DNA from 4 places in the Pantoea sp. C2G6 genome. Region 1 is predicted to be linked to each of the others. Evidence: predicted binding sites of a transcription regulator. Region 1 holds the regulator's gene; each other region holds the start of a gene.

Region 1 (7,219 bases):
GACCAGACGCTGCATTTTCACGTCGAGCCGTTTGCCGGCTCGCTGCTGCACCCTGAAGCGCTGGCCTTTACCGGTATCGACCCCACTAATCCGCTGCGTGGCGCGGTGAGTGAATATGAAGCGCTGCACGCCATTTTTAAAATGGTGCGCAAAGGCATTAAAGACAGCGGCTGTAACCGCGCCATTATGGTGGCGCACAACGCGACTTTCGATCTGAACTTTATGTCGGCCGCGGCGGAGCGTGCCAGCCTGAAACGCAATCCGTTTCATCCGTTCGCCACCTTTGACACCGCGGCCCTGAGCGGCCTGGTGCTGGGACAGACGGTGCTGGCGAAAGCCTGTATCGCGGCGGGGATGGCGTTTGACAGCAATCAGGCGCACTCGGCGCTGTATGACACCCAGCAGACGGCGCTGCTGTTCTGTGAGCTGGTGAATCGCTGGAAACGTTTAGGCGGCTGGCCACTTCCGTTGGCGGCGGAAGCGCCGGAAGCCGATGCATCCGCATAAGGGATGCCATAATGAGAAAGGCCGACATGATGTCGGCCTTTTTTTATTCTGCTTCTTTAAATTTTTCTGCGGTCTCTTTGATCAGCGACTGCAATTCACCACGCTGTAACATCTCAACGATGATGTCACATCCGCCGACCAGCTCGCCATCGACCCACAGCTGCGGGAAGGTTGGCCAGTTGGCGTATTTCGGCAGCTCTGCACGAATGTCAGGGTTCTGCAGAATATCCACGTAAGCAAAGCGCTCACCACAGGCTGACAGCGCCTGTACCGCCTGAGCAGAGAAACCGCAGCTTGGCAGTTTCGGGGAACCTTTCATATACAGCAGGATCGGGTTTTCTGCGATCTGGCGCTGAATTTTTTCTACAGTACTCATAATTGCCTTCCTTAATTCGTTACTTCGTGTTTGTTTATTGTAGCGACTTCGCCGCGTGACTGAAAACGAGATTTTGCTCACTGCCCGATTAAATGACCCGCATTGCTAAGTTGTGGCAGGCCGGGCATGAATTCTCCTTTATTAACAGCTGGTAACAGTTTAATAATTCGTAATAATTTCGCTGATATAAGAGACTGAAAATGTTCATTTTCAACACTATTATGGCGGCTGCAAAGATTAATAAAAAAAGACATAACAGTTTTTAAAAAAACTGGACTAGAATGGCTTCGGCGCTGATCCTGGATCAGATTATTCTCACCCTTGTCGCGGTGCGTAGTGGCCCTGACAACTCAACTTATCAACGGACTATGCGTTTAATCATTACGCTTTTTATGCTGGCCTTTGCGCAACTGTTCTTTAATGTCGCCGCTGCGTCACCGCACAAGCCGGTGAACCTCAGTACGCATAAAGCAGAGAAAAAGAGTGCGCGTGACGATGAGCGCCGCAAGCGCCGTCCTGTCAAAACAGCGGCGAAAAAGAGTCGCCTCAGCCCGGTTCAGAAAACAAAAACCAAAAAACAGAAAAAAGTTGAACTGACCGCTCAGCAGACCCCCGCTCACAAGACCTCGCTTAAAACCGCCAGCAGCACAAAGAACAAGAAACGCTATGGCCACCAGCGTCCGCTGAAAACCGCCGACCTCAACAGCGCGGAAACCGGCACCATCAAAATGAATAAATCGCACCGTCAGCGCTATCAGAAGGCGCGCGAAACGGCGATGACCAAGCTGATGGGTCAGCTGGGTAAACCCTATCAGTGGGGCGGCACCTCCCCGCATACCGGCTTTGATTGCAGCGGCCTGGTCTGGTACGCCTATAAAGATCTGGTGAAGTTTAAGATCCCGCGCACCGCCAATGAAATGTATCACCTGCGTGACGCCGCACCGATTAAGCGCGAATCGCTGGAAAAAGGGGATCTGGTTTTCTTCCGCATTAACGGTCGCGGTACCGCTGACCACGTCGGCGTTTACCTGGGTAACGGCAAATTTATCCAGTCGCCTCGTACCGGCAAAGATATTCAGATTAGCGCGTTAGGGGAAGATTACTGGCAGCGCCACTACATTGGTGCCCGTCGGGTGATGACGCCAAAAACCATTCGCTGAGTGGATAAACAGCCAGAAAAGAGAGCCGGGGTGAAAACCCCGGCTTTTTTTATCAGTGCAGAATAGCGGTAAAACTAAAGGCTACAATCATCAGCAGGCAGCCGACGGTGGTCATCAACGCCAGTTTAAGATCGGTACTCATTGATTACTCCTTAGTCACACAGTATGTAGGGATATAGCATTTTCCCACAGGGACCGGTAAAAATCTCGTTTTATCCGGTCAGCCTTGTTAGAATCCCGCCTTTGTTGCGCAACGCGCGCAACCCCGATTCCGTTTGCTCGCTTTTCCAGGCGCTATTTACCCGCCAGACGCCTGTTTACCGGCCAGAAAAGAGGCATGATTGCAGGAAAACCCCCTGGGCAGACGCAAACGTTTAACATTACGCTTATCAGCGAGTTAGATAAGCACTGGAGTCCGATTTTCATGGCAACAATCAAAGATGTGGCAAAACGCGCCGGCGTCTCAACGACCACCGTTTCGCACGTCATTAATAAAACGCGCTTTGTGGCGGAAGAGACGCGCAACGCGGTCTGGCAGGCGATTCAGGAGCTGCACTACTCACCCAGCGCCGTGGCGCGCAGCCTGAAGGTGAATCACACCAAAACGCTGGGCCTGCTTGCCACCTCCAGCGAAGCGCCCTATTTCGCTGAAATTATCGAAGCCGTGGAGAATCACTGCTTTGACAAGGGCTACACCCTGATCCTCGGCAATGCCCATAACGATCTGCAAAAACAGCGCGCTTACCTCAGCATGATGGCGCAGAAGCGCGTCGATGGCCTGCTGGTGATGTGCTCTGAATACCCGGACGATCTGCTGAAGATGCTGGAAGAGAACCGTAATATTCCGATGGTGGTGATGGACTGGGGCGAGTCACGCGCCGACTTTACCGACACCGTGCTGGATAATGCCTTCCAGGGCGGCTATCTGGCCGGCCGTTATCTGATTGAGCGCGGCCACCGCGATATTGGTGCTATCCCCGGTCAGATGGAGCGTAACACCGGCGGCGGACGCCATGCCGGTTTTCTGAAAGCGCTGGAAGAAGCGGGGATTCAGCCGCGTCCCGAATGGATCGTGCAGGGTGACTTTGAGCCGGAGTCGGGTTATCAGGCGATGCAGCAGATTCTGTCGCAGAAACAGCGTCCGACCGCGGTGTTCTGTGGCGGCGACATTATGGCGATGGGCGCGATTTGTGCCGCCGACGAGATGGGCCTGCGGGTGCCGCAGGATATTTCGGTGATCGGCTATGACAATGTGCGCAACGCGCGCTATTTCGCCCCGGCCCTGACCACCGTCCATCAGCCGAAAGCCCAGCTGGGTGAGAAAGCGCTGGATATGCTGCTGGACCGTATCACCAGCAAACGCGAAGTGTCACAGACGATTGAAGTGCACCCTACCCTGATTGAACGCCGTTCGGTCGCGGATGGTCCGTTCCGCGACTATCGCCGTTAATCCTCGCTCAGCCACTCCTGATTAAGCGTCTGCGCATCACCCAGGTAGTTCAGCAGCCAGGCGGTTGCCGGGGATGCGCGATCTTCCGCCCAGCTGACGCAGCAGGGGCTGTCAGGAAAGGCCACCGGCAGCGTCAGCTCAACCAGATCGCCGCTGTCGAGCAGCGGTTTCGCCAGATGACCTGGCACCATCGCGACGCACAATCCCGCCAGCAAACAGTCCAGCCCGGTCTGCCATTCCGGTACCACCAGCCGGCGCTGGTTATCCAGCGTCCATGTCATCCGGCGCGGCAGCGCGCGGGAGGTATCCTCCAGCACCAGCGACGGCCAGCTGCGCAGCGTATCTTCATCGATCTGGCTGGCCTGCGTCAGCGGATGATGATGCGCAACCACGCAGCGCCAGTTGAGCTTCCCCATATCGCGGAAGGCGAAACGTCCGCCAACCGGGATCGCCTGGGTCGCGCCAATCGCCACTTCAACCCGGCCATCCGCCAGCGCATCCCAGACGCCGTTAAACACTTCATAGCTGATGTGCAGCTCCATATCGGGGAAATGGCGATAAAAATCTTTCACCAGTTGCCGGGTCCGCTCGGGTTTCACGATGCAGTCAATCGCCAGGCTTAACTGGCCGCGCCAGCCGTTAGCCAGCTGCTGACACTGTCGGCGTGTGGCGAGCATTTTTTTGATGACGCTGCGCCCTTCACGGACAAAATGCTCGCCCGCAGGCGTTAATACCACCTCCCGATGCTGGCGTTCAAACAGCGGCACCGCCAGCCAGGTCTCCAGCTGGCGCACCGTATAGCTGATGGCAGAAGGGACGCGATGCAGCTCCTGCGCCGCCGCGCTGAAACTGCCACCGCGCGCCACTGCGTCAACCACCTCTAATGCATATTCCGACCACATAATCTGCCTTCAAAAATTTTAACAGCAATCGGCAAATATTAGCGTTTCACAGCCGCAAACGCACCTTTTACACTCTGCCGCGTTTATCCTGCAAAATGAGAAGCACATGTTACCGACCAAAGGATTTATGCCCTATCTTGCTCTGCTGAGCATGCTGGGCTTTTTAGCCACTGATATGTACCTGCCCGCCTTCGGTGCGATGCAGCAGACCTTTAACAGCTCGCCGGGTCTGATCAGCGCCAGCCTGAGCCTGTTCCTGGCGGGCTTTGCCTGCGGTCAGCTCTTCTGGGGGCCGCTCTCCGATCGCATCGGGCGCAAGCCGGTGCTGCTGGCCGGGCTGACGCTGTTTGCTGTCGGCTGCGCCGGGATGCTGTGGGTGAGTAATATCTATCTGATGCTGCTGCTGCGTTTTGCGCAGGCGATTGGCGTCTGCGCCGCCGCCGTAAGCTGGCAGGCGCTGGTGGTCGATCGCTATCCGGCGGCGCGCGCCAATAAAGTGTTCGCCACCATCATGCCGCTGGTTGCGCTCTCCCCCGCGCTGGCCCCGCTGCTGGGTGCCTGGCTGATTGGCCATTTCCACTGGCGCTCCATTTTCCTGGTGCTGACCCTGACTGCGGTCGCGCTGATTCTGACCACGTTGCGTCTGCCGGGTGCGCGTCCGGTGGCCGCTGACAAAGGTGCGCAGCCAGGTTTTCTCTCGCTGGTGAAATCCCGGATTTACAGCGGTAACGTTCTGATCTATTCCGCCTGTTCCGCCAGCTTTTTTGCCTGGCTGACCGGTTCGCCCTTTATTCTGGCCGATCTGGGGCTCTCGCCAGCCGACATCGGGCTGAGCTATCTGCCCCAGACGCTGGCTTTCCTGATTGGCGGTTTTGGCTGTCGTGCCCTGCTTAACCGTTTTAGTGGCGCACAGCTGCTGCCCTGGCTGCTGCTGCTCTACAGCCTGAGTATTCTGGCGCTGTTTGGTGTCGCGCTCTCTGGCACTGCGACGCTGATCGGCCTGATGGTGCCGTTCTGCGGCATGGCGCTGGCCAATGGCGCGATCTATCCGATTGTGGTCTCCGGCGCACTGATGCCTTTCCCGCACGCCACCGGTAAAGCGGCTGCGCTACAGAACACTTTGCAGTTAGGACTCTGCTTCGCCGCCAGCCTGGCGGTTTCGGCCGGATTAACTCAGGCGCTCTTCACCACCACGCTGATGATGACGGTGACCATCCTGCTCGCCCTGAGCGGTTACCTGATGCAGCGCAGGGCAAGCGCACGATCTGCTGTTGCCTCTCCGCTACCTGACTGCCAGGATAATCACTGAAACAATGATCTTTAGTTAGCAGCCTAACAATAAGTCATTGAATATTGACTTGGGTGATCATATAATCATCCAGGTCAATAACCTGCTATAAATCAATAAAATAATAACGAAACAAACCGATTGGTAACCTGTTACCGGGAAGGTCTTCGTGCGCGTTATTCCTGCCGTGCCAGCCCTGTTCAGGGAGTGCCAGTCCTCTGTATCACACATAACCGGTGTGCGGAGTCATCCGTGACTTTTCTCAACTCCTGAAGAAATTGACTACTCTTTTTTCAGGCTCCGATTGGACAGGTGGTGGAAAAGCTATGAGTTCATCCTATGCAGAAGAAGTGATCCTTGAAGAGAACCATTGGTACCGTATCGTTCATGAACTGCTGGAAAAAGCGGATATTGACATCAATGGTTCACGTCCCTGGGACATTCAGATTAATCATCCTGGTTTCTTTAAACGTGTTCTGCAGGAGGGTTCGCTTGGGCTTGGCGAGAGCTATATGGATGGATGGTGGGATTGCGACCGGCTGGATATTTTTTTCCACCGCGTGCTGAAACATAATCTGGACCAGCAACTTCCTCATCATTTTAAAGATACCCTGCGTATTGCCGCCGCGCGTTTAACCAATCTGCAATCAAAAAAACGCGCCTGGATCGTCGGTAAAGAGCATTACGATCTCGGCAACGATCTCTTTTCTGAGATGCTCGACCCTTACATGCAATACTCCTGCGGCTACTGGAAAGAGGCCACCACCCTGGAGGCGGCGCAGCAAGCCAAACTGAATATGATCTGCCAGAAGCTCGCGCTGGAGCCGGGCATGTCGCTGCTGGATATTGGCTGCGGCTGGGGCGGGCTGGCGGAATTTGCCGCCCGCCATTATGACGTTAAGGTCCATGGCGTGACGATTTCCGCTGAACAGCAGAAAATGGCGCAGCAGCGCTGTCAGGGATTGGATGTCACGATCCTGTTGCAGGATTACCGTGACCTGCATGAGCAGTTTGACCGTATTGTCTCTGTAGGGATGTTTGAACATGTCGGGCCAAAAAATTACGCCACCTATTTCGACGTGGTCGATCGTAATTTAAAACCAGATGGCCTTTTCCTGCTGCATACCATTGGCGCGATTAAAACGGATATGAATGTCGATCCGTGGATCGATAAATATATTTTCCCCAACGGCTGTCTGCCTTCGGTGCGGCATATCGCGGATGCCAGCGAACCCCACTTTATTCTGGAAGACTGGCATAACTTTGGCGCGGATTACGACCGGACATTGATGGCCTGGTATGAACGCTTTCTCCAGGCCTGGCCGCAACTCGCCGACAGTTATGGCGAACGCTTTAAACGGATGTTCTCTTACTATCTTAACGCCTGCGCCGGTGCGTTCCGGGCGCGCGATATTCAGCTGTGGCAGGTGCTGTTCAGTCGCGGTATTGAAGGTGGCCTGCGCGTTGCGCGCTGAGGCCACGCCTGCGGCAATAAAAAAGGCGCTGACGCGCCTTTATTTAATTGTCGTCGCCGGA
Region 2 (7,219 bases), on a different contig from region 1:
GCCGGGAATGTCTGACCGATGAACAACTTACGCGCTTTGCTGTTAAGCACGCTGACCACGCTGTTGCTCAGCGGCTGCACCACCTCACCGGCCACCTCATCTCTGTCGCCGGGCCATCAGGTGACCGAGCCTGAGGTCAAAATAGCCGATTATCTGGCGACCCGATGCAGTGACCTGTGGCCGATAGAAAAGGGCTCGGCGCTGGACAACCCCCTATACTGGATGCGGGCGATCGACTGCGCCGAGCGCCTGTCACCCGCCGAAGCGCGAGCTGAAGCGCACCGCTGGCCCGCCGAAAGCTGGTCGCGGGCCTTTAAACAGGGCGTGCTGATGTCTGCCGGCAACGTCACCCCGCTAGAGCGGCGTCAGTATGTGGAGACCCTGGATCGCTACAGCAGTGATTTCCCCCAGCCTATCCGCCCGCTGATCCAGCTATGGCGCAGTAATCAGGTGGCGCAGCTCGATCTCAGCGAGGCGCGCAGTCGCTATGCGCATCTGCAACAGAGCAGTGACGCCCGGCTGGATGCGATGCAGCAGCAGATGGTTAAACAGCAGCAGCAACTGAACGATACGCAGCGCAAGCTGGAGCGGCTGACGGACATTGAGCGCCAGCTCTCGTCGCGTAAAGCCCCCGATGTCTCTGACAATGGCCACGGCACCGCGCTGCCGCAGGATGAGGAGCAATAATGGTGAAACAAGCTGCCCGTCTGCTGCTGGTCGATGACGATCCCAGCCTGCTGAAGCTGCTGGGGATGCGCCTCAGCAGCGAAGGTTATCAGGTGACGACCGCGGCCAGCGGCCCGGAAGCGCTGCGCCTGTTGCAGAAAGAGAAAATAGAGCTGGTGATCAGCGACCTGCGGATGGATGAAATGGATGGGCTGGCGCTGTTTGGCGAGATCCAGAAACGGCACACCGGGCTGCCGGTGATCATCCTGACGGCACACGGCTCGATCCCGGACGCGGTCTCCGCCACCCAGCAGGGCGTTTTCAGCTTTCTGACCAAACCGGTGGATCGCGATGCGCTCTATAAGGCGATTGACGAGGCGCTGGCGCAGCAGGCCCCGGCCAGCGATGATCGCTGGCGCGAGGCGATCGTTACCCGCAGCCCGTTGATGCTGCGGCTGCTGGAGCAGGCGCACATGGTAGCGCAGTCAGACGTCAGCGTGCTGATTAATGGTCAGAGCGGCACCGGCAAAGAGATGCTGGCTCAGGCGATTCATGCCGCCAGCCCGCGCAACGGCAAACCCTTTGTCGCCATCAACTGCGGCGCATTGCCGGAGCAGCTGCTGGAGTCGGAGCTGTTCGGCCACGCTAAAGGGGCCTTTACCGGCGCGGTGAGCGCCCGCGACGGGCTGTTTAAAACCGCTGGCGGCGGCACCCTGTTCCTGGATGAGATTGGCGACATGCCGCAGCCGCTTCAGGTTAAGCTGCTGCGGGTGTTGCAGGAGCGTAAAGTCAGGCCGCTGGGCAGCGATCACGATAGTGATATTGATGTGCGCATTATCTCCGCCACCCACCGCGATCTGCCTAAGGCGATGGAGAAAAAAGAGTTTCGCGAGGATCTCTTCTATCGACTCAATGTGGTGAATCTGAAAATCCCGGCGCTGCATGAGCGGACTGAGGATATTCCGCTGCTGGCTAATCACCTGTTGCGCCAGGCGGCGGAGCGGCATAAACCGCAGATCCGCAGTTTTTCGGTCGATGCGATGAAGCGTCTGATGGCGGCCAGCTGGCCGGGCAACGTGCGCCAGCTGGTCAATGTGATTGAGCAGTGTGTGGCGCTAAGCTCACCACCGGTGATCAGTGATGCGCTGGTGGAGCAGGCGCTGAGCGGAGAAAACAGCGCGTTGCCCACCTTTGCCGAGGCGCGCAATCAGTTTGAGCTGAACTATCTGCGTAAACTGTTGCAGATGACCAAAGGCAATGTGACCAACGCGGCGCGTCTGGCCGGACGTAACCGCACCGAGTTCTACAAGCTGCTGTCCCGTCATGAACTGGACGCCAGTGATTTCAAAGAGTAGCTGAGTGGCGGGGCGCGGCTCAGGCGCTGATGATCAGCGGGAAGCGATTCGCGTTACCCGACAGCGCTTGCGGCAATCTGAAGAATCCCGGATATTAGCGCCCGACAGCGACAGCAACATTTTTACCTGGAAAACCCTCTGACAATGGAGGGAGTGAGAAAAGGGTCTGACATGAAAAAGATTGATGCCATTATCAAACCATTCAAACTCGATGATGTCCGTGAAGCGCTGGCGGAAGTGGGCATCACCGGCATGACCGTGAGTGAAGTGAAAGGCTTTGGTCGCCAGAAAGGGCATACCGAGCTTTATCGCGGCGCAGAGTACATGGTCGACTTTTTGCCTAAGGTGAAAATCGAAATGGTGGTCGGCGACGATATTGTTGATACCTGCGTTGAGACCATTATGCGCACCGCGCAGACCGGCAAGATCGGTGACGGTAAAATCTTTGTCTTTGACGTAGCGCGCGTGGTACGAATCCGTACCGGCGAAGAGGATGAAGAGGCGATCTGAGTCCGGCTGGATAAAAAGCCCGCTCAGCGGGCTTTTTTTATGGCTGAATTACATGCCTTTGTGTGGACCAAACAGCTCGTAGTGAATGCGATCATCTGCCACACCCGCATCGCGCAGTTGAGCGACCACATGCTGCATAAAGCCCAGCGGGCCGCAGAGGTAGAAGTGGGTCTCTGGCGAGGCCAGGCGGGCTGACAGCCGGGTAATATCCATCACCCCCTCGGCATCATAGTGACCGGCATCCCCGGCCTGCGGCGCCCGATACCAGACCTGGCTGGCAAAATCGCTGAGCTGCGCACCGGTGGCGTTAACTTCAGCGGCAAACGCATGCTGCGCGCCATTCTCCGCAGCGTGCAGCCAGCTGACCGGCGCAGGATGATGGCGGGCCGCCAGCGCATGCAGCATCGCCAGCATCGGCGTCTGGCCTACACCGGCGGAGATCAGCGCCACCGGGGTGGCGGGCTCAACCTGCATGAAAAAGTCGCCGTGCGGAGCGGCCAGTTGCAGCTCATCGCCCACCTTGCCGTGCTGATGCAGCCAGCCGGAGACGGTGCCCTGCGGCTCACGCTTCACCGCGATGCGATAATCCCGGCCGTTGCTGAGCTGTGTAAGCGAATACTGACGGATCTGATGATATTCGAAGTCAGCGGGTTGCAGATGCACCGTCAGATACTGACCCGGCTCAAACGCCGCCACCGGACCGCCATCCACCGGCGTGAAGGTAAAACTTTTGATCACCTCGCTCTGCTGTTCAATGGCGCTGATGCGGAAAGTGCGGGTGTCACGCCAGCCGCCGGTTTGCTGCTCTGACGCCTGATAAATCTCCTCTTCCCGCTGGATAAAAATATCCGCCAGCAGCCCGTAGGCGCGTCCCCAGGCGGCCAGCACCTCTTCGCCCGGATCCAGTAACTCTTTAATGGTCGCCAGCAGATTTTCACCGACGATGGCGTACTGCGCCGGCTGAATATTCAGGCTGGTGTGCTTCTGCGCGATTTTTTCCACCGCCGGCAGCAGCACCGCCAGATTCTCCAGATTCGCGCCATAGGCACAAATCGCATTGAACAGCGCCTCACGCTGGTTGCCGTTGCGCTGGTTATTCATGTTGAAGACATTTTTCAGTTCAGGATGGTGCGACAGCATGCGGTTGTAAAAGTGAGCGGTAAGATTGGGACCGCAGGCCGCAATAGCGGGAAGGGTAGATTTCACCGTGGCGATAGTGTGTGCATCAAGCATAAAAGCGACCTCGTGTTTAAAGTTGTATTTTAAATACATCTTATAGCCGTCCTGCTAACGATGTAAACAGCCTGATAAAGTTTGTGGTTGTCTGAGTGGCAACTTTTCGCGGCAGCCTGAAGAAAAATCCTGGCGGCGCAAGGGGATAAAAAGCGTAAAAAAGCCGTGCCAGCAGCCAGCCAAACGTTTGCGTAAAAAGAGGCGGTTCACCCTACCTTCACCTGTTAAAACGGTTTACACTGTGGGCCTTCGCCCCTGAAGGGGGGTAAAATACCGTTTGAAAGTTAGCTGAGTCAGGAGATGCGGATGTTAAAGCGTGATATGAACATTGCCGATTATGATGCCGAGTTGTGGCAGGCGATGGAGCAGGAGAAAGTGCGTCAGGAAGAGCACATCGAACTGATTGCTTCTGAAAACTACACCAGCCCGCGCGTTATGCAGGCGCAGGGTTCTCAGCTCACCAATAAATACGCTGAAGGCTATCCGGGCAAACGCTATTACGGCGGCTGCGAACATGTGGATGTCGTTGAACAGTTAGCTATCGATCGCGCCAAAGCGCTGTTTGGTGCTGACTACGCCAACGTGCAGCCGCACTCTGGCTCTCAGGCAAACTTTGCTGTCTATACCGCGCTGCTGCAACCGGGTGACACTATCCTCGGTATGAACCTGGCGCACGGCGGACACCTGACTCACGGCTCACCGGTTAACCTGTCCGGCAAACTCTATAACGTGGTCGCTTACGGTATCGATGAAACCGGCAAAATTGACTATGACGAGCTGGCTGAACTGGCGAAAACCCATAAGCCGAAGATGATCGTCGGCGGCTTCTCCGCTTACTCCGGCGTCTGCGACTGGGCGAAGATGCGTGAAATCGCCGATAGCGTCGGTGCCTGGCTGTTTGTGGATATGGCGCACGTGGCTGGTCTGGTGGCCGCAGAGGTCTATCCAAGCCCGATTCCGCACGCGCACATCGTGACCTCAACCACCCACAAAACCCTGGCGGGTCCGCGTGGCGGGATTATCCTGGCGAAAAACGGCGACGAAGATTTCTATAAGAAACTCAACTCCGCGGTCTTCCCTGGCGGGCAGGGCGGTCCTCTGATGCACGTTATCGCCGGTAAAGCGGTCGCTTTCAAAGAGGCGATGGAGCCGGAATTCAAAACCTACCAGCAGCAGGTGGCAAAAAACGCCAAAGCGATGGTCGAGGTGCTGATCGCGCGCGGCTACAACATCGTTTCAGGCGGAACGCACAACCATCTGTTCCTGATCGATCTGGTGAACAAAAACCTGACCGGTAAAGAAGCGGATGCGGCGCTGGGCCGTGCCAACATCACGGTCAACAAAAACAGCGTGCCGAACGATCCAAAAAGCCCGTTTGTCACCTCCGGTATTCGTATCGGTACGCCATCGGTTACGCGCCGCGGCTTCAGTGAAGCGGACGTGCGTGAACTGGCCGGCTGGATCGCCGATGTGCTGGATAACATCAACGACGAAGCGACCATCGAGCGCACCAAACAGAAAGTGCTGGAGATCTGCGCCCGTCTGCCGGTCTATGCTTAAGCATTAACCGGTTGTGCAACAGCAGAAAAAGGATGGCATCCGCCATCCTTTTTTATTGTCTGGCCTGCGGCACTCTGCCAGAGTAGCGGCCACTTAAGCTGTTATGCAGCGCACTTGCTGGAGGGAATATGGCAATCGGCTCCGCCAGATGGCTCGGACTGGGTTACTTCACTTACTTCTTCTGTTACGGCATCTATCTGCCCTTCTGGGGCGTGTGGCTGAAAGGCACCGGCCTGGATGCGGAGAAGATTGGCCTGTTACTCGGCTGTGGCATGGTGGCGCGCTTTGTCGGCAGCCTGCTTATCGCCTCCCAGGTGAAAAATCCCGCTCGTCTGATTACGGCGCTGCGTCTGCTGGCGTTGATGAGCGGTCTGTTCGCCCTCGGTTACTGGGTCGGTGAGCAGTGGATGTGGCTGCTTGCCGTGATGATTGGCTTTAACCTCTTCTTCTCGCCGCTGGTTCCGCTCAGCGATGCGCTGGCCGCCACCTGGACCCAACAGATTGGGCTGGCCTATGGTCCGGTGCGGCTCTGGGGGTCGCTGGCGTTTGTTATCAGCTCCGCCTTAACCGGCGTGCTGGTGAGTGCCTGGTCGTCGCAGGCGATTCTGCTGCTGCTGTCGCTGGGGGTTATCAGTATGCTGGCTGGCATGATGCTGACGCCCGCCACCCAGCCACAGGGTCATGAGCGGCAGGGTGCGGCGGGCGGCGGCTGGGCGGTCTGGCGTGACCTGCTGCGTGAGAATGCGGTGTGGCGCTTTATGCTGTGCGTGACCCTGCTACAGGGCGCGCATGCGGCCTATTACGGCTTCAGTGCTATCTGGTGGCAGGAGAGCGGCTACTCCGCTTCCACGGTGGGCTATCTCTGGTCGCTGGGCGTGGTGGCGGAGATCCTGGTGTTTGCCCTGAGCAACCGCCTGTTCCGCCGCTGGAGTGCGCGCGATCTGCTGCTGCTTTCCGGCATCTGCGCGCTGATCCGCTGGGGCCTGCTGGGGGCCAGCACCGCGCTGCCGCTGCTGATTGTGGCGCAGATCCTGCACTGCGGCAGCTTCACCGTCTGCCATCTGGCGGCGATGCGCTTTATCGCTGCGCGTCAGGGGGCGGAAGTGATCCGGCTGCAATCGCTCTACTCGGCGCTGGCGATGGGCGGCGGTATTGCGGTAATGACCATGATCTGCGGCGTGCTGTTTACCCATTTGCAGGGACATCTGTTCTGGGTGATGGCGCTGGTGGCGCTGCCCGCGCTGTTTCTGCGCCCGCGCTATGACTCCAGCAGATAACGAATGCGCTGCTGATGGTGCAATGTCAGCGGCAGTTCGGCATGCACCAGCGGCGGCGAGAACAGCGGCAGTGAGGTGGCGTAGGGCGAAATGATAATATCCACGTCGCGCGGTGCGCCATCCCGCTGAAAGGTCTTCACATCCTGATAGGTGATATTGATTGGCAGCAGCGTGATCTCGCGGATCTGCTGCTCCACATCCTGCTCCAGCTGCGCATCCTCTCCGGTCAGGATCAGCACCTGCTTCTCCTGAAGGGCATTCCCCTGCATCAGCCAGGCACCAAAAATGATGGTAATTAAGCTCACCTCCTCTGGGGTAAAAGTGAGCTGGTAGTGCTGCTCAAACCGCGCCAGCGCCTGCCGGGTGGTGCGCAGCAGCCGTGGATAGAGGCGGCTGACATCCAGCGCCACGCTGTTGTCGATGCCGATGCGGAAATGGGTGCGCTCCAGCGCCTGCGCCAGATGGGGATAGAGCTGGCAGAGCAGCTCGTCGCGGTCGGCGAACGTCACCCCGGCGCACTGCTCGAAGTCGTCGATCAGCTGCTGGGTCGCGGCCAGTAACTGCTGCTCGGTGGGATGATAAATCGCCTCGACGACCGGCGTATGCAGCTGGCTGAAC
Region 3 (7,219 bases), on a different contig from region 1:
CGCCGCTGCCAGAGCACGCAGCGGCGTCACCCGCCTGATGGCGTTACGGCCCGAATCGGCGACGCGCCTGCAACAGGGCCAGCGCAGCGAGGTGCCGCTGGCGGCGCTGCAACCGGGCGACGTGATTGAAGTGGCGGCGGGCAGCCGTCTGCCGGTGGATGGCCGCTTAATCAGTCCGCTCGCCAGTTTTGATGAGAGCGCGCTGACCGGTGAATCGCTGCCGGTGACGCGCGCCAGCGGCGAAACCCTCCTCGCCGGTGCCACCAGCGTGGACCGGCTGGTGATGCTGGAAGTGGTGTCGAAGCCGGGCGAAAGCGCCATCGACCGCATCCTGCAACTGATTGAGGAGGCGGAAACCCATCGCGCCCCGGTGGAGCGTTTTATCGACCACTTCAGCCGCATCTATACGCCGCTGGTGATGCTGCTGGCCCTGCTGGTGATGGTGGTTCCGCCGCTGCTCGGCATGGGTGAGTGGCAGCCCTGGATCTACAAAGGGCTGACCCTGCTGCTGATTGGCTGTCCCTGCGCTCTGGTGATCTCGACGCCAGCGGCGATCACCTCCGGGCTGGCGGCGGCGGCACGCCAGGGCGCGCTGATCAAAGGCGGCGCGGCGCTGGAGCGGCTCAGTTCGCTGCGCAGAATGGCGTTTGATAAAACCGGCACCCTGACCATTGGCAAGCCGCAGCTGACGCAGATCCTCGCTTTTGGCAGCGCCAGCGAGTCAGAGATGCTGGCGCTGAGCGCCGCAGTAGAACAGGGGGCCACCCACCCGCTGGCCAGCGCCATCGTGGCGGCTGCGCAGGCGCGCAATCTCACTCTTCCCATCGCCCAGGATCAGCAGGTGCAGGCGGGACGCGGTATCCGCGCCGAGGTAGCTGGTCAACAGATCCAGCTGCTGACGCCCGGCCACACCCCCGGCCTGACGCCGCAGCAAAGCGCGCAGATTGCGCAGCGGGAAGCGGAAGGGGAAACCCTGGTGGTGCTGCTGCGCGATGGCGAAGCGCTGGGTGCGCTGGCGCTGCGCGACCAGCTGCGTGACGATGCGGTGGCTGCGTTGCAGGCGCTGAAAAAGCTGGGCATTGAGAGTCTGATGCTGACCGGCGATAACCCGCGCGCGGCGGCGGCGATTGCCGGTCAGCTCGACATAGATTATCGCGCCAGCCTGCTGCCCGCCGACAAAGTCGCGGCGATCCGCGAGCTGAGTCAGCAGCAGCCGCTGGCGATGGTCGGTGATGGCATTAACGATGCGCCGGCGATGAAAGCCGCGACGCTGGGCATTGCGATGGGCAGCGGCACCGATGTGGCGCTGGAGGCGGCCGATGCCGCTCTGACGCGCAACCAGCTCAGCAATCTGGCCCCGATGATTGCGCTGGCACGCCGTACCCGCCGCATTATCCGCCAGAACATCACCATTGCGCTGGGGCTGAAGGCGATCTTCCTTGTCACAACCCTGCTGGGGCTGACCGGACTCTGGCTGGCGGTGCTGGCGGATTCCGGGGCGACCGCGCTGGTGACAGCCAACGCCCTGCGCTTACTGCGTCGCCGCGGCCACTGACCCGCCTGGCCGGGCGTTAACGGCGACCTGCGCGGTCGTCGTTAACCGGCGATGCCTTTGCGGATCAGAAACTGGTAGGGCAGATGGTCAGTCTGCTGCGCCAGCAGCTGGTGCTCCATAAAGCGACAAAAGCCGGGAATATCGCGGGTTGTGGCGGGATCATCGGCGATGATCAGCAATGTCTCACCCTCTTGCAGGCTGCGGACGGTTTTGCGCACCATCATTACCGGCTCCGGGCAGCGCAGGCCACAGGCATCCAGCTGATGGTCGGCAGAGGAAAAAAGATCGCTCATAATGGACTCGCTTCAGGTCAGGGGCGCTCATTCTAGCGCGTGCTGGCGGTGACGCAAGGCGATAACGATTGCGCTAAAATTAACCATTGCATAAAAAGCACAACGCGGTAAGATGCCGCCGCTTTTTGCTCATGAAACTGCCAGGCGCCGCCCGAACGGCGTCCCGCAATGGGTTCCCTCACCCCAACATTAAAAAGGTTGATTATGCTCGCATTCTCTTCGCGTCAGCGCATGCATGCGCTCTTCTGGTTATCGCTGTTTCACCTGCTGGTGATCACCTCCAGTAACTATCTGGTTCAGCTGCCGATTTCGGTCTTTGGCTTCCAGACCACCTGGGGTGCGTTCAGCTTCCCGTTTATCTTCCTCGCCACCGATCTGACCGTGCGTATTTTTGGCGCACCGCTGGCCCGCCGCATTATTCTGGCGGTGATGATCCCGGCGCTGTTTATCTCCTACGGGGTGTCCGCGCTGTTTTATCAGGGCGAGTGGCAGGGCTGGCAGGCGCTGCAAGTGATGAACCTGTTTGTCGCCCGTATCGCCTGCGCCAGTTTTATGGCTTACGCGCTGGGCCAGATCCTCGACGTGCATGTGTTTAACCGTCTGCGTCGTCTGCCGCAGTGGTGGGTGGCACCCGGCTGCGCCATGTTCCTCGGCAATATCAGCGATACGCTGGCCTTTTTCTTTATCGCCTTCTACAAAAGTCCCGATCCGTTTATGGCCCAGCACTGGGTGGAGATCGCCCTGGTGGATTACAGCTTCAAGGTGCTGATCTGCATGATCTTCTTCCTGCCAGCCTATGGCGTGCTGCTCAACGCCGCGCTGAAGCGTCTGGCGGAGCGCCAGCGCGCCAGCGTGGCAAATTTCGGCTAACCGGACATACAGTTTTTCGCCATTACCCGCTAAGATCTGCTGACAATCATCAGGTTGCGTTTGCAACCTGATTCCTGTTCTATTACTGGCTGACTGGAAACTTAAAAGGGATTCTGATGCGCAACCTGGTGAAATATGTAGGTATGGGGATTCTGGTGCTGGGCTTAGCCGCCTGTGACCAGAAGAAAGATGAAGCTGCAAATGACAACGGCGTCAGCGCCAGTCAGTCGGCGCAGACCGTCACCCTGATGGATGGCAAACTGAGCTTCTCACTGCCCGCGGGCATGTCAGACAAGAGCGGTAAACTGGGTTCGCAGAGCACCAATATGCACGTTTACGCCGATGAAACCGGCGCACGCGCGATTATTGTGATTGCCGGTGAGCCGACCAATGAAGGGCTGGATGTGCTGTCGCAGCGTATGGAGCAGCAGCAGCGCAACCGCGATCCGCAGTTGCAGGTGGTTTCTAACAAATCGGTGACGCTGAAAGATCAGCCGGCACAGCAGCTGGACACGGTGATTTCCGCCAACAACCAGACCTCATGGTCGTCAGTGATTCTGGCGAAGGTGGACGGCAAACTGGTGACATTGCAGATTACGCTGCCCGGCGATAATCAGCAGCAGGCGCAAAGCGATGCGGATAGCATTGTGAAAAGCATCACCCTGAAATAAGCCTTCATGCTGGCTTCCCCCACTCGGCGGTGAAGCCAGCGTACTCTCTGTGACAAGCCTGCGTTATAAACCGGCCGTCTCGCGAATATATTTCCGCGCTTTCACCGCATATTCGAACGGATTGGCCAGCGCCGGGTCCTGCTCCGCTTCCACCACCATCCAGCCCTGATAGCCATACTCGTCGAGCAGTTTAAACACCGGATTGAAATCGATGACGCCATCGCCTGGCACGGTGAAGGTGCCCTTTTTCACCCCTTCCAGGAACGAGAGGTGATTCTCACGCACTTCGGCCACCACCTCATCCCGCACATCCTTGAGATGCACATGGAAGATACGCGGCAGATACTTCTCCAGCACCGCCAGCATCTTCTGCTGGGAGCCTTCAGAGTAGTAGACGTGGCCGGTATCATAGAGCAACCCAACCTGCGGGTCGGTCAGCGCCATAAACCGGTCAATCTCTTCCGTGGTCTGAATGCCGGTGCCCATATGGTGATGCAGCGTTACGCGCATCCCCTTCTCCGCCGCGATACGCGCCAGCTCGTTATAGCCCTCTGCCGTTAAGCGCCACTCTTCATCGCTGAAGATCGGCTTCTGCTCAAACACCGCCAGCGTGGTGCCCTGAATACTTTTGCTCTGTTCTGAACAGCCAATCACCCGCGCGCCCATCGCGTGCAGGAAGTTCATATGTTCGGTGAACTGGCGGAGAGTCTGCTCCCGGTCGCCGTTGGCAAAAAAGGTGCTGAACCAGGCGTTACAGATCTCAATGCCGCGAATCTCGAGCATCGGTTTCAGAATCGCCGGATCGCGCGGGTATTTACTGCCCACTTCGCTGCCGGTAAAGCCCGCCAGCGCCATCTCACTGACGGTCTGCTGAAAGGTGTTTTCACTGCCGAGATCCGGCATGTCGTCGTTGGTCCAGCCGATGGGGGCAATCGCCAGTTTTACTTTCTCTTTGTTCATTATCTTCTTCCCAGGCAGAGCGCGGCGCGGCCGCGTGGAGAGGCGGACTCAGCGATAGAACGCGGGACGTGGCGGCATGGTGATCGGCTCAATCGCCCCGCTGTTTTGCGCTTTGATACAGGCATCGGCGGCGACCGAGGCGGCGAAGCCATCCCAGGCGGAAGGTCCGGTCAGCTCACCCACCTTGATGTCGTTGATAAACGCCTGCAACTCCACGTCATACGCCTCGATAAAGCGATCTTTCCAGTCCACCAGGATGGTGTTCGACAGCCGGGCCTCTTTGCGCAACTGCACCGAGGAAGGCTCTGGCAGGCGGGCAATCCCCTCTTCACCTACCACTTCACACTGAATGTCGTAGCCGTAGGCGCAGTTAACGAAGATCTCAACGTCGATGCGCACCCCTTTCTCGGTTTCGAACAGCACGATCTGCGGATCTTTCAGCTGAGCGTGTGACTTCGAGGTGACGCGCGGGAAGATCACCTGCACGCTCTTATAGTCATCGCTGGTCAGCCAGCGCAGCACATCCAGCTCATGGATCAGGGTGTTGGTGATCGCCATTGGCGTGGTGTAGTTCTCCGGCACGGTCGGGTTGCGGTGCGCACAGTGCAGCATCAGCGGCTCGCCGATGTCACCGTCGGTGATCACTTTTTTCAGCGCGCGATAGCCCGCGTCATAAGGCCGCATAAAGCCGACCTGCACCAGACGTTTACCCGCCTGGATCTCCGCGTCCACCACCCGGCGGCATCCCTCGGCGCTCATCGCCAGCGGCTTCTCACAGAACACCGGTTTACCGGCGGCGATCGCCGCCAGGGTGAACTCTTCATGCGTCGGGTCCCATGAGGTGACCAGTACGGCATCCACATGGGGTGACTGAATCACATCATGGCCATTCTCAAACACCTCGGCCTCAATATTGAGACGTTGCAGCGCCGCTCGCGCCCCTTCAACGTTGATGTCAGAGACCGCCACCACCTGCGCGCCCTGTAACACATGGCTACAGCGACGGATATGTTCCTGACCAATTGCACCTGTACCGATGACGCCAAGTTTCAAAGTCATAATTACACCTGTGTAGGGTTCGTTCGGAGAAGAGGAAAAGAGGCCGCAGCGCGGCCCGAAAATTAATATTTCCGCGCCTGATCCAGATGGCTGTTGAGCTTGTCCGCCACCGCCTGGGCCCGCTCGGTTTTCGACGCCTGCGCCACGCCAACGTGCCACCAGCTGAAATATTTGTGGATCATGGTTTTCGGCAGCACTTTGATGTCGATAAGGGTGGAAACGGTCTGGGTGCGGGCATCTGCCAGCGCCGCGCTGAGCTGTTCCAGCGTGGTGACCCGATAGGTTTTGCAGCCATAACCGGCGGCGATCGCGGCGAAGTCGATCGGGATAAAGCCGCCATCCAGTTTGCCGCTTTCAGGATTACGGAAGCGGAATTCGGTGCTGAAGCTGTCCATGCCGTGTTCCATTTGCAGGTTATTGATGCAGCCGTTGGTCATGTTATCCAGCAGCACCACGTTGATTTTCGCCCCTTCCTGAATCGACGTGACCAGCTCAGAGTGCAGCATCATAAAAGAGCCATCGCCGACCAGCGCATAGACCTCACGCTGCGGCTGCGCCAGCTTCGCCCCCAGCGCGGCGTTCACTTCATAGCCCATGCAGGAGTAGCCATACTCAACGTGGTAGGCGTTATAATCTCTGGTGCGCCAGACCCGTTGCAGATCGCCCGGCAGGCTGCCCGCGGCTGCCACAATCACTGCGTCTTTCGGCAACTGCGCGTTTAAGGTGCCGAGCACGCTGCTCTGCGTCAGCAGCGACTGCGTCAGCCGGTTAAACTCAGCAAACACCGCGTCGCGGTCGAGATGGTCTGCGATCTCCGGCACAAAGCCGTCGTCGTGCCAGGCCACCTGATAAACGCGCTGCGTCTCCTGCAACAGCTGGCTCCGCGCCCCGGCAATCTGGTCGCCCCAGTCGTTGCTGTAGTGCTGGGAGGCCAGCGCGGCGGTAAGCGAGGTGAGCGCTTCGCGCGCATCGGCCAGCAGCTGCATGCCATCCAGCTTGTAGCTGTCGAAGTTGCTGACGTTGATGTTCAGAAAGCTGACGTCGGGATGCTGGAAAATCCATTTTGAGGCGGTGGTGAAATCGGTGTAGCGGGTGCCGACGCCAATAACTAAATCAGCCTCTTTCGCCAGCAGGTTGGCCGCCAGTGAGCCGGTTTCGCCTATGCCGCCGAGATTCAGCGGATGGTCCGAGATCAGCGTGCCTTTGCCCGCCTGGGTCTCGGCAAACGGGATCTGATAGCGTTCAGCAAACTGGCGCAGCGCTTCGCCCGCTTCGGAATATTTCACCCCGCCGCCGCAGATAATCAACGGCTTGCGTTTGCGGTTGATCAGCGTCAGGGCGTCCGCCAGCTGCGCCGCCACCGGCAGACGGCGATCCAGCCGGTGCACCCGCTTCTGGAAGAAGTAGTCGGGATAGCCCCAGGCTTCGCCCTGCACATCCTGCGGCAGCGACAGCGTCACCGCGCCGGTTTCTGCCGGATCGGTCAGGACGCGCATGGCGTTGATACAGGCGGACATCAGCTGTTCCGGGCGGCTGACCCGATCCCAGTATTTGCTGACGGCGCGGAAGGCATCGTTGGTGCTGATGCTGAGATCGTAGCTCTGCTCAATTTGTTGCAGCACCGGATCGGGCTGGCGGCTCGCGAAGACGTCACCCGGCAGCAGCAGCAGCGGAATGCGGTTCGCCGTGGCGGTGGCGGCGGCGGTGATCATGTTGGCGGCTCCCGGTCCCACCGATGAGCTACAGGCGATAATCTGACGACGCAGCGACTGCCTGGCGAAGCCGGTCGCCACATGCGCCATGCCCTGCTC
Region 4 (7,219 bases), 190 kb from region 1:
CGCAGTCGAGCGGCTCCTCCGGCTGGAGCGTCACCACCCCCTCCGGCACCCGGCTGAACTGCCCCGGCCGGCTGTCGATCCAGTTAATGTGACAGGGTAACGTCGACAGCAGGTTCACCAGCGCCTGCCCGACATGGCCTGCGCCAAACAGGTAGATCTCCGGCTGCGCCTGAAGCAGCGGTTCAAACAGCAGCGTGGTTTTGCCGCCGCAGCACTGCCCGAGCCGCGCGCCCAGGCTGAAGGATTCGGTGTGTGGCGCGCTGACGCCGTTCAGCAGCATCGCCCTGGCCTGAGCGATGCACTGATACTCCAGATGGCCGCCGCCAATGGTGAGATAGCTCTGCCCGGCGGTGACAATCATCTTGCTGCCGCTGTCGCGCGGCACCGATCCCTGATCGCTGAGCACAGTGACCAGCACACAGCTCTGGCGCTTTTCGCGCAGCTGATGCAGTACCGCTATCCAGTCATGATAGATCATGGTCTGCTCCCGTCAGGCGCTGCACACCCCAGAAGATGCGCTCCGGGGTGGCGGGCGCATCCAGCAGCGGATGCTGCCGGTAGTCGGCGACGCTGGCGACCGCGTCCTGAAGGGCGCACCAGGCGGCGATCCCCAGCATAAACGGCGGCTCGCCAACCGCTTTGGAGTGAAACACCGTATCCTGCGGATTTTTACGGTTCTCCACCAGCGTCACCCGCAGATCCGCCGGCACATCGCTGATAGCGGGAATTTTGTAACTGGCCGGGCCATCGGTCAGCAGTTGGCCCTTGTTACTCCAGACCAGCTCTTCACAGGTCAGCCAGCCCACACCCTGCACAAAGCCCCCTTCCACCTGGCCGATGTCGATGGCCGGATTCAGCGACGCGCCCACGTCATGCAGAATATCGGCGCGCAGCAGGCGATATTCACCGGTTAAGGTGTCGATCACCACCTCGCAGCAGGCGGCGCCATAGGCGAAGTAGTAAAACGGTTTGCCGCGCCCGGCCAGCCGGTCATAGTGGATGCCCGGCACCCGATAGTAGCCGGTGGCGGAGAGCGGCACCTGATTCAGCCACGCCAGTTTTGCCACCTCGGCGAAGGTGTAATGTTTATCCGCGGCGCGCACCACGCCGTTGCGGAACGTGACCGCCGCGACGTCGCACTGGTGCAGCTGGCAGAGCATGGCGGTCATACGGTCGCGCAGGATCTGCGCGGCGTTCTGGGCCGCCTTGCCGTTGAGGTCCGCTCCGCTGGAGGCCGCGGTGGGCGAGGTGTTCGGCACTTTACCGGTGTCGGTGGCGGTGATCTGAATCTTATCCACGTCAATCTGCAACACTTCGGCGACAATCTGCGTCACCTTGGTATTGAGTCCCTGGCCCATTTCGGTGCCGCCGTGGTTAAGCTGCACCGTGCCGTCGGTGTAGATCAGGATCAGCGCTCCCGCCTGATTGAGAAAGCTGGAGGTAAAGGAGATGCCAAACTTCACCGGCGTCAGCGCCAGACCGCGTTTCAGCAGCGGGCTGCGGGCGTTAAACGCGGTGATCTCCGCGCGGCGCGCCTGATAGTCGCTGCTCTGCTCCAGCTGTTCAGTGATCTCATCCAGCAGGTTATCCTCCACCTGCTGGTGGTAATGGGTGATGTTGCGATCCTGCTTGCCGTAGTAGTTGCGTTTACGCAGCGCCAGCGGGTCCAGACCCCGTTCACGGGCGATGTGATCCATGATCTGCTCAATCGCCACCATACCCTGCGGCCCGCCAAAGCCGCGATAGGCGGTGTTCGAGGCAGTATTAGTGCGGCAGCGATAGCCGGTAATCAGCGCGTCGCCGAGGTAATAGGCGTTATCGGCGTGGAACATCGCACGATCGACAATCGATCCGCTGAGATCCAGTGAATAACCGCAGTTCCCGGCCAGGTCGATTCTGATGCCGCACAGCCGCCCATCCTCCTCGACGCCCGCTTCGTAGCGCACAAAGAAGGGATGGCGTTTGCCGGTGATACGCATATCGTCGCGCCGTGAGAGCCGCATTTTCGCCGCCCGGCCGGTCTGACGCGCCACAATCGCACAGAGACAGGCGACACCGGCGGCCTGTGTCTCTTTGCCGCCAAAGCCACCGCCCATGCGGCGCATATCAATCGTCACCTGGTTGAGGCTGATGCCCATCACTTCCGCGACCAGTTTCTGCACTTCGGTCGGGTTCTGGGTCGAGGAAAAGACCTGGAGCTGCCGATCTTCACCGGGGATCACCATCGCTGTCTGGGTCTCCAGATAAAAGTGCTCCTGACCGCCAATATGAAACGCGCCGCTGACCCGATGCGGCGCACGCGCCAGCGCCGCCTCCACGTCGCCGCGCTGATGTACGTGCGGCTCCTGAACAAAACTGCCCTGTGCCAGCGCCAGTTCCACATCCAGCAGCGGCTCCAGCACCTCATATTCAATCAGCGCGGCGGCTGCGCCGAGGCGGGCGGCGTCCGGGGTGTCGGCCGCCACCACGATCACAATCTGTCCGAGGTACTCCACCTTTTCATGGGCCAGCAGCGGATCGCCCGGCTCCAGCGGTCCGACATCGTTGACGCCCGGCACATCCTGCCAGGTTAAGACGCTGACCACGCCCGGCACGGCGTAGCACGGCTGCACATCGATATGCAGGATGCGGGCATGGGCGTGTTCGCTCAGTCGGGGAACCAGATGCAGCAGACCCGGCAACGCTGGCTTGTCGTCAATAAAACGCGCCTCACCCGACACATGCTTTTCAGCGCTTTCATGGCGGTTGCTGCGGCCGACGCCACTCTGTAAATCGGCGGCGTACTGCGCTTTGATCACCTCTTCTGTGAGTTCAGGACGGTTATGAGACATAGCGGGCCACCTCAATACAGGTTAATTCGCCGTGGTAGCGATGAAAGAAACGACGCAGCAGGTTGCGGGCGACCTTGAGACGGTAGTCGCTACTGGCGCGAAAGTCGGAGAGCGGCTGGAAATCCTCACCCAGCGCGGCGGCTGCGCGTGACACCGTCACGGCGTCCAGCGGTTGGCCCGTCAGCGCCTGTTCGCACTGCTGCGCACGCCGCGGCGTAGCCGCCATACCGCCAAAGGCGACACGCGCCTGGGTGATGACGCCCTGCTCGATATGCAGATTAAAGGCGGCGAACACCGCCGAAATATCATCATCCAGCCGTTTAGAAACCTTCCAGGCGACAAAGTCGGGTGACACTGTCACCTTGTCAATGCGAATCGCGCGGATAAACTCGCCGGGTTGCAGCGCCGTCTGGCGATAGCCGGTAAAGAAGCGATCCAGCGGCAGGCTGCGCTGCTGCTCACCGCATTGCAGCAGCAAACTGGCGTTCAGCGCCAGCAGCATCGGCGAGGCGTCTCCGATGGGCGACGCATTGCCAATGTTGCCGCCCAGCGTGCCCTGAAGGCGGATCTGCAAGGAGGCGAAACGCTGGAACATCTCGCTGACGCCGGGGATGCGCGTAGCCAGAAAATCGCTGATCTGCTGCAATGACGCCCCCGCGCCCAGCAGATAGTGGTCGTCAAATTCGCTACAGATCTTCAGGGCGGCGACCTGGTCCAGCGCGATAAGCAGCGGCAGACGCCGGTGCTGCTGGGTAATCTGCAAGCTGAGGTCGGTGCCTCCGGCTATCAGCTGGGCGTCGGGATGGGCCAGATAGATCTCCGCCAGCTGAGAGGGGGTTTTCGGCAGAAAACAGCGCCGTCCTTCCCCGCTCAGCTCCTGCATCTCCTCATTTCCCAGCGCCTCAAGCCGCGCGACCACCTCAGCGGCGTGCTGATCGAACAGGTCCGCCACCGGCTGTGAGCAGAGCTGCTCGGCGGCGGCCATGATTGGCCGGTAGCCGGTGCAGCGACAGAGGTTGCCCGCCAGCGCGGTCTCCGCCCGATGACGATCCCAGCCCGCCGCGGATTTTTGCAGGCTGAACAGCGACATCACAAAGCCAGGGGTACAGAAACCACACTGCGAGCCGTGGCAGTCGACCATCGCCTGCTGCGCCGGGTGCAGCGCGCCGCCATGACGCAGATCTTCGACCGTGATCAGCTGTTTGCCCTGCAACGCGGAGACCAGCGTCAGGCAGCTGTTGACCGTTTCATACTCCATTCTGCCGTCAACGGCTTTGCCGAGCGTGACGCTACAGGCACCACAGTCGCCGGAGGCGCATCCCTCTTTGGTGCCGCTGCGCTGCTGCCGGCTGCGCAGGTAGTTAAGTACGGTGAGATTCGGGTCCAGCGCGTTTTCGCTCACCAGCTGGTTGTTTAACAGAAACTGGATCATGCGGCTTGCTCCCCTGCGTCACGTTGCCAGACCGGACGGCCCGCTACCCAGGTCTGGGCAATATTGCGGTCGTCCCCCAGCGTCATTAATACGAACAGTTTTTCCCAGATATTTTTGCTGTTGCCGATGCGCAGCTGTTGCAGCGCGGAGACGGCCGGGTCGAGTACCACGAAATCCGCCTCTTTGCCGACGTTGAAATTGCCGATGGCCTGGTCAAGATCCAGCGCGCGCGCGCCGCCCAGCGTGGCATGATAGAAGGCTTCGGCGGCGCTGAGCCGGTAGTGCTGGAGCTGCCCGACCTTGTAGGCTTCGCCCAGCGTCTGCAACATGCTGAAGGTGGTACCGGCACCGACATCGGTGCCGATGCCGATATTCACCCCCTGCTGCCAGCTGCGTTTCAGGTTAAACAGGCCGCTGCCGAGAAACAGATTGGAGGTGGGACAGAAAGCGATGGCCGAATCGGTATCGTGCAGGCACTGCCACTCGTTCTCTTCCAGGTGCAGGCAGTGGGCAAACACGCTGCGTTTGCCGGTCAGCTGATAGTGGTGATACACATCCAGGTAGCCGTCACGCTCCGGGAAGAGTTCTTTAACCCAGGCGACCTCCTGCGGGTTTTCACTGAGATGGGTATGCAGCCAGGTGTCGGGAAAGTCCTGACGCAGCTGCTGCACTTTTTCCAGCAATTGCGGGGATGAGGTGGGCGCGAAGCGTGGCGTCAGGGCGTAGCTCAGCCGTCCACGCTGATGCCAGCGCTCAATCAGCGCCCGCGTCTGCTGGTAACTCTCTTCCGGTGTTTCTGTCAGGTTGTCGGGCGCGTTGCGATCCATCATCACCTTACCGGCGATAATGCGCATATTCAGCGCTTCGGCGGCGCTGAACAGCGCTTCGACCGACTGCGGATGTACGGTGCCAAACACCAGCGCGCTGGTGGTGCCGTTGGCAAGCAGCTGATGCAGGAAAAAGGCGGACATCCGGGCGGCGTGATCGGGACAGTGATACTGCGCCTCAACCGGAAAGGTGTAGTGATTGAGCCACTCCAGCAGCTGTTCCCCGAACGCGCCAATCATCTCGGTCTGGGGATAGTGAATATGGGTATCGACAAAACCCGGTACAATCAGTTTGCCACGCAGATCGATAACCGGCTGGCCAGCCAGCGCCGCCTCGCTCTTCTCCCAGCTATCCAGCCCCACCACGCGCCCGTCGCGCAGCCGCAGCACACCATCTTCAAGATAGCGCGCCTGGGCTGGCAGATCCTCGGGATGATCCACCACTGCGGTAAAGTCAAAAAAGCTGGCGCGAATCGCCGTCTCTGTGGCTGAAAGCATACTCATTCCTTTCTGAAAGCCCGCTGGCCTTCTTATTATGGTGCAGGTAAATGTCTTACCATTGCATTGCAACCAGCGTGCCAGAATGAAAATTAAAATAAATTCTTATTTTTCATTCAGATAGCCTGCTTTCCCGGTCGTTGCGCAACAAAAAAAAGAGTCATCGGCCTGGCAACCGTTTGCGGACCCGATGCAAACGGTTGCTATCTCTTCTTCGCCCTGTCAGTGCGCATAATTACGGCTACGGCGGCGCTGCGCCTGCGCATTAACGGTGCAGCCTGCCCTGTAAGGGTGCGGCAGCCCGCCCGGTAAAATCCGTTTACAGGCCAATCGGTTTTTCAACGCGCAGAAGCAGAAATGAAATGCTATGGTGAAGCCATCGACTCCGAAAATGGCATAAGGAACAGTGAGATGATTATTTTTGTCACCGGCGCAACCGCCGGTTTTGGTGAGTGCATCACCCGCCGCTTTATTAAAGCGGGTCACAAAGTGATTGCCAGCGGTCGACGGGCCGAGCGTCTCAAAGCGCTGAAGGATGAGCTGGGCGAAGATCTCTATACGGTGCAGCTTGATGTGCGTAACCGTGCCGCCATTGACGAGGCGATAAGCGCGCTGCCGGCGGAGTGGCGTGACATTGACGTGCTGGTGAACAACGCCGGTCTGGCGCTGGGTATCGAACCGGCGCACCGGGCCAACGTGGACGACTGGGAGAATATGATCGACACCAACACCAAAGGTCTGGTCTATATGACACGCGCCCTGCTGCCACAGATGGTGGAGCGTAACGTCGGTCATATCATCAATATCGGCTCGATCGCCGGCAGCTGGCCCTATGCGGGCGGTAACGTCTATGGCGCGACCAAAGCCTTTGTGCGGCAGTTCAGCCTCAATCTGCGCACTGACCTGCACGGCACCGCGCTGCGCGTGACCGACATTGAGCCGGGTCTGGTGGGCGGCACTGAGTTCTCAAATGTGCGTTTTAAAGGCGACGACGACAAAGCGGGACAGGTCTATGAAGGCGCAACGGCGCTGACGCCAGAGGATGTGACCGAAGCGGTCTGGTGGGTCGCCACCCTGCCGAAGCATGTCAATATCAACACCCTGGAGATGATGCCGGTCAGCCAGACGCTGGCGGGCCTGAAGGTACACAAGCCTTAGTGGCCGCTGAGCCAGCCGCCCGGCTGGCTCTAACCGCGTCCCCAGCCCAGCACGATAATCAGCATGCCGCTGAAGGCGATAATCGCCCCGCTCCAGTCCCACGCGCTTAACCTGACGCCATCCACTACCCGCAACCAGAGCAGCGCGGTCAGCACATAGACGCCGCCATAGGCCGCATAGACCCGTCCGCTGGCGGCGGGATGCAGCGTCAGCAGCCAGACAAACAGCGCCAGGCTGGCCGCCGCGGGCAATAACAGCCAGGGCGATCCACCCTTTTTCAGCCACAGCCACGGCAGAAAGCAGCCGGTGATCTCCGCCAGTGCGGTAACAAAAAACAGCAAGGCGGTTTTAATCAGCACGGCTACCTCTCCCGAACGTAAACAAATGACTCACGGCTGGTGAGCCAGGAAACGGCGATGATATACTAAGCAAACCCACTGCAACAGCGGTCCCTGTGGGCGATGCCTGCATTA

What was found. Region 1 encodes PurR, which represses purine synthesis genes. Its sites were predicted from a motif close to CANGCAAACGTTTGCNTG; they were not measured.
Region 2: a site for PurR is predicted at 3,941-3,958, ahead of glyA (serine hydroxymethyltransferase). Genes of this name have one in related genera too.
Region 3: a site for PurR is predicted at 2,011-2,028, ahead of ACCW71_RS09345 (7-cyano-7-deazaguanine/7-aminomethyl-7-deazaguanine transporter). Genes of this name have one in related genera too.
Region 4: a site for PurR is predicted at 5,757-5,774, ahead of guaD (guanine deaminase). Genes of this name have one in related genera too.

Annotation. Positions count from the first base shown of each region.
Region 1 is NZ_JBGMNJ010000001.1:529,056-536,274, reverse strand. It holds gene rnt (ribonuclease T) at 1-507, shown strand, start outside; gene ACCW71_RS02575 (Grx4 family monothiol glutaredoxin) at 551-886, opposite strand; gene ACCW71_RS02570 (C40 family peptidase) at 1,252-2,043, shown strand; gene ACCW71_RS02565 (YnhF family membrane protein) at 2,096-2,185, opposite strand; gene purR (HTH-type transcriptional repressor PurR) at 2,468-3,493, shown strand; gene punR (DNA-binding transcriptional activator PunR) at 3,490-4,395, opposite strand; gene punC (purine nucleoside transporter PunC) at 4,502-5,704, shown strand; gene cfa (cyclopropane fatty acyl phospholipid synthase) at 6,010-7,158, shown strand; gene ACCW71_RS02540 (riboflavin synthase subunit alpha) at 7,202-7,219, opposite strand, start outside.
Region 2 is NZ_JBGMNJ010000009.1:111,010-118,228, reverse strand. It holds gene ACCW71_RS13625 (HAMP domain-containing sensor histidine kinase) at 1-15, shown strand, start outside; gene qseG (two-component system QseEF-associated lipoprotein QseG) at 19-687, shown strand; gene glrR (two-component system response regulator GlrR) at 687-2,021, shown strand; gene glnB (nitrogen regulatory protein P-II) at 2,193-2,531, shown strand; gene hmpA (NO-inducible flavohemoprotein) at 2,580-3,764, opposite strand; gene glyA (serine hydroxymethyltransferase) at 4,071-5,324, shown strand; gene ACCW71_RS13595 (3-phenylpropionate MFS transporter) at 5,453-6,601, shown strand; gene csiE (stationary phase inducible protein CsiE) at 6,583-7,219, opposite strand, start outside.
Region 3 is NZ_JBGMNJ010000005.1:128,914-136,132, forward strand. It holds gene ACCW71_RS09335 (zinc/cadmium/mercury/lead-transporting ATPase) at 1-1,555, shown strand, start outside; gene tusA (sulfurtransferase TusA) at 1,597-1,848, opposite strand; gene ACCW71_RS09345 (7-cyano-7-deazaguanine/7-aminomethyl-7-deazaguanine transporter) at 2,053-2,718, shown strand; gene ACCW71_RS09350 (DcrB family lipoprotein) at 2,835-3,389, shown strand; gene iolE (myo-inosose-2 dehydratase) at 3,453-4,349, opposite strand; gene ACCW71_RS09360 (Gfo/Idh/MocA family oxidoreductase) at 4,398-5,408, opposite strand; gene iolD (3D-(3,5/4)-trihydroxycyclohexane-1,2-dione acylhydrolase (decyclizing)) at 5,471-7,219, opposite strand, start outside.
Region 4 is NZ_JBGMNJ010000001.1:722,224-729,442, forward strand. It holds gene xdhC (xanthine dehydrogenase accessory protein XdhC) at 1-478, opposite strand, end outside; gene xdhB (xanthine dehydrogenase molybdopterin binding subunit) at 465-2,831, opposite strand; gene xdhA (xanthine dehydrogenase small subunit) at 2,821-4,263, opposite strand; gene guaD (guanine deaminase) at 4,260-5,588, opposite strand; gene ydfG (bifunctional NADP-dependent 3-hydroxy acid dehydrogenase/3-hydroxypropionate dehydrogenase YdfG) at 6,000-6,746, shown strand; gene ACCW71_RS03465 (YnfA family protein) at 6,776-7,102, opposite strand.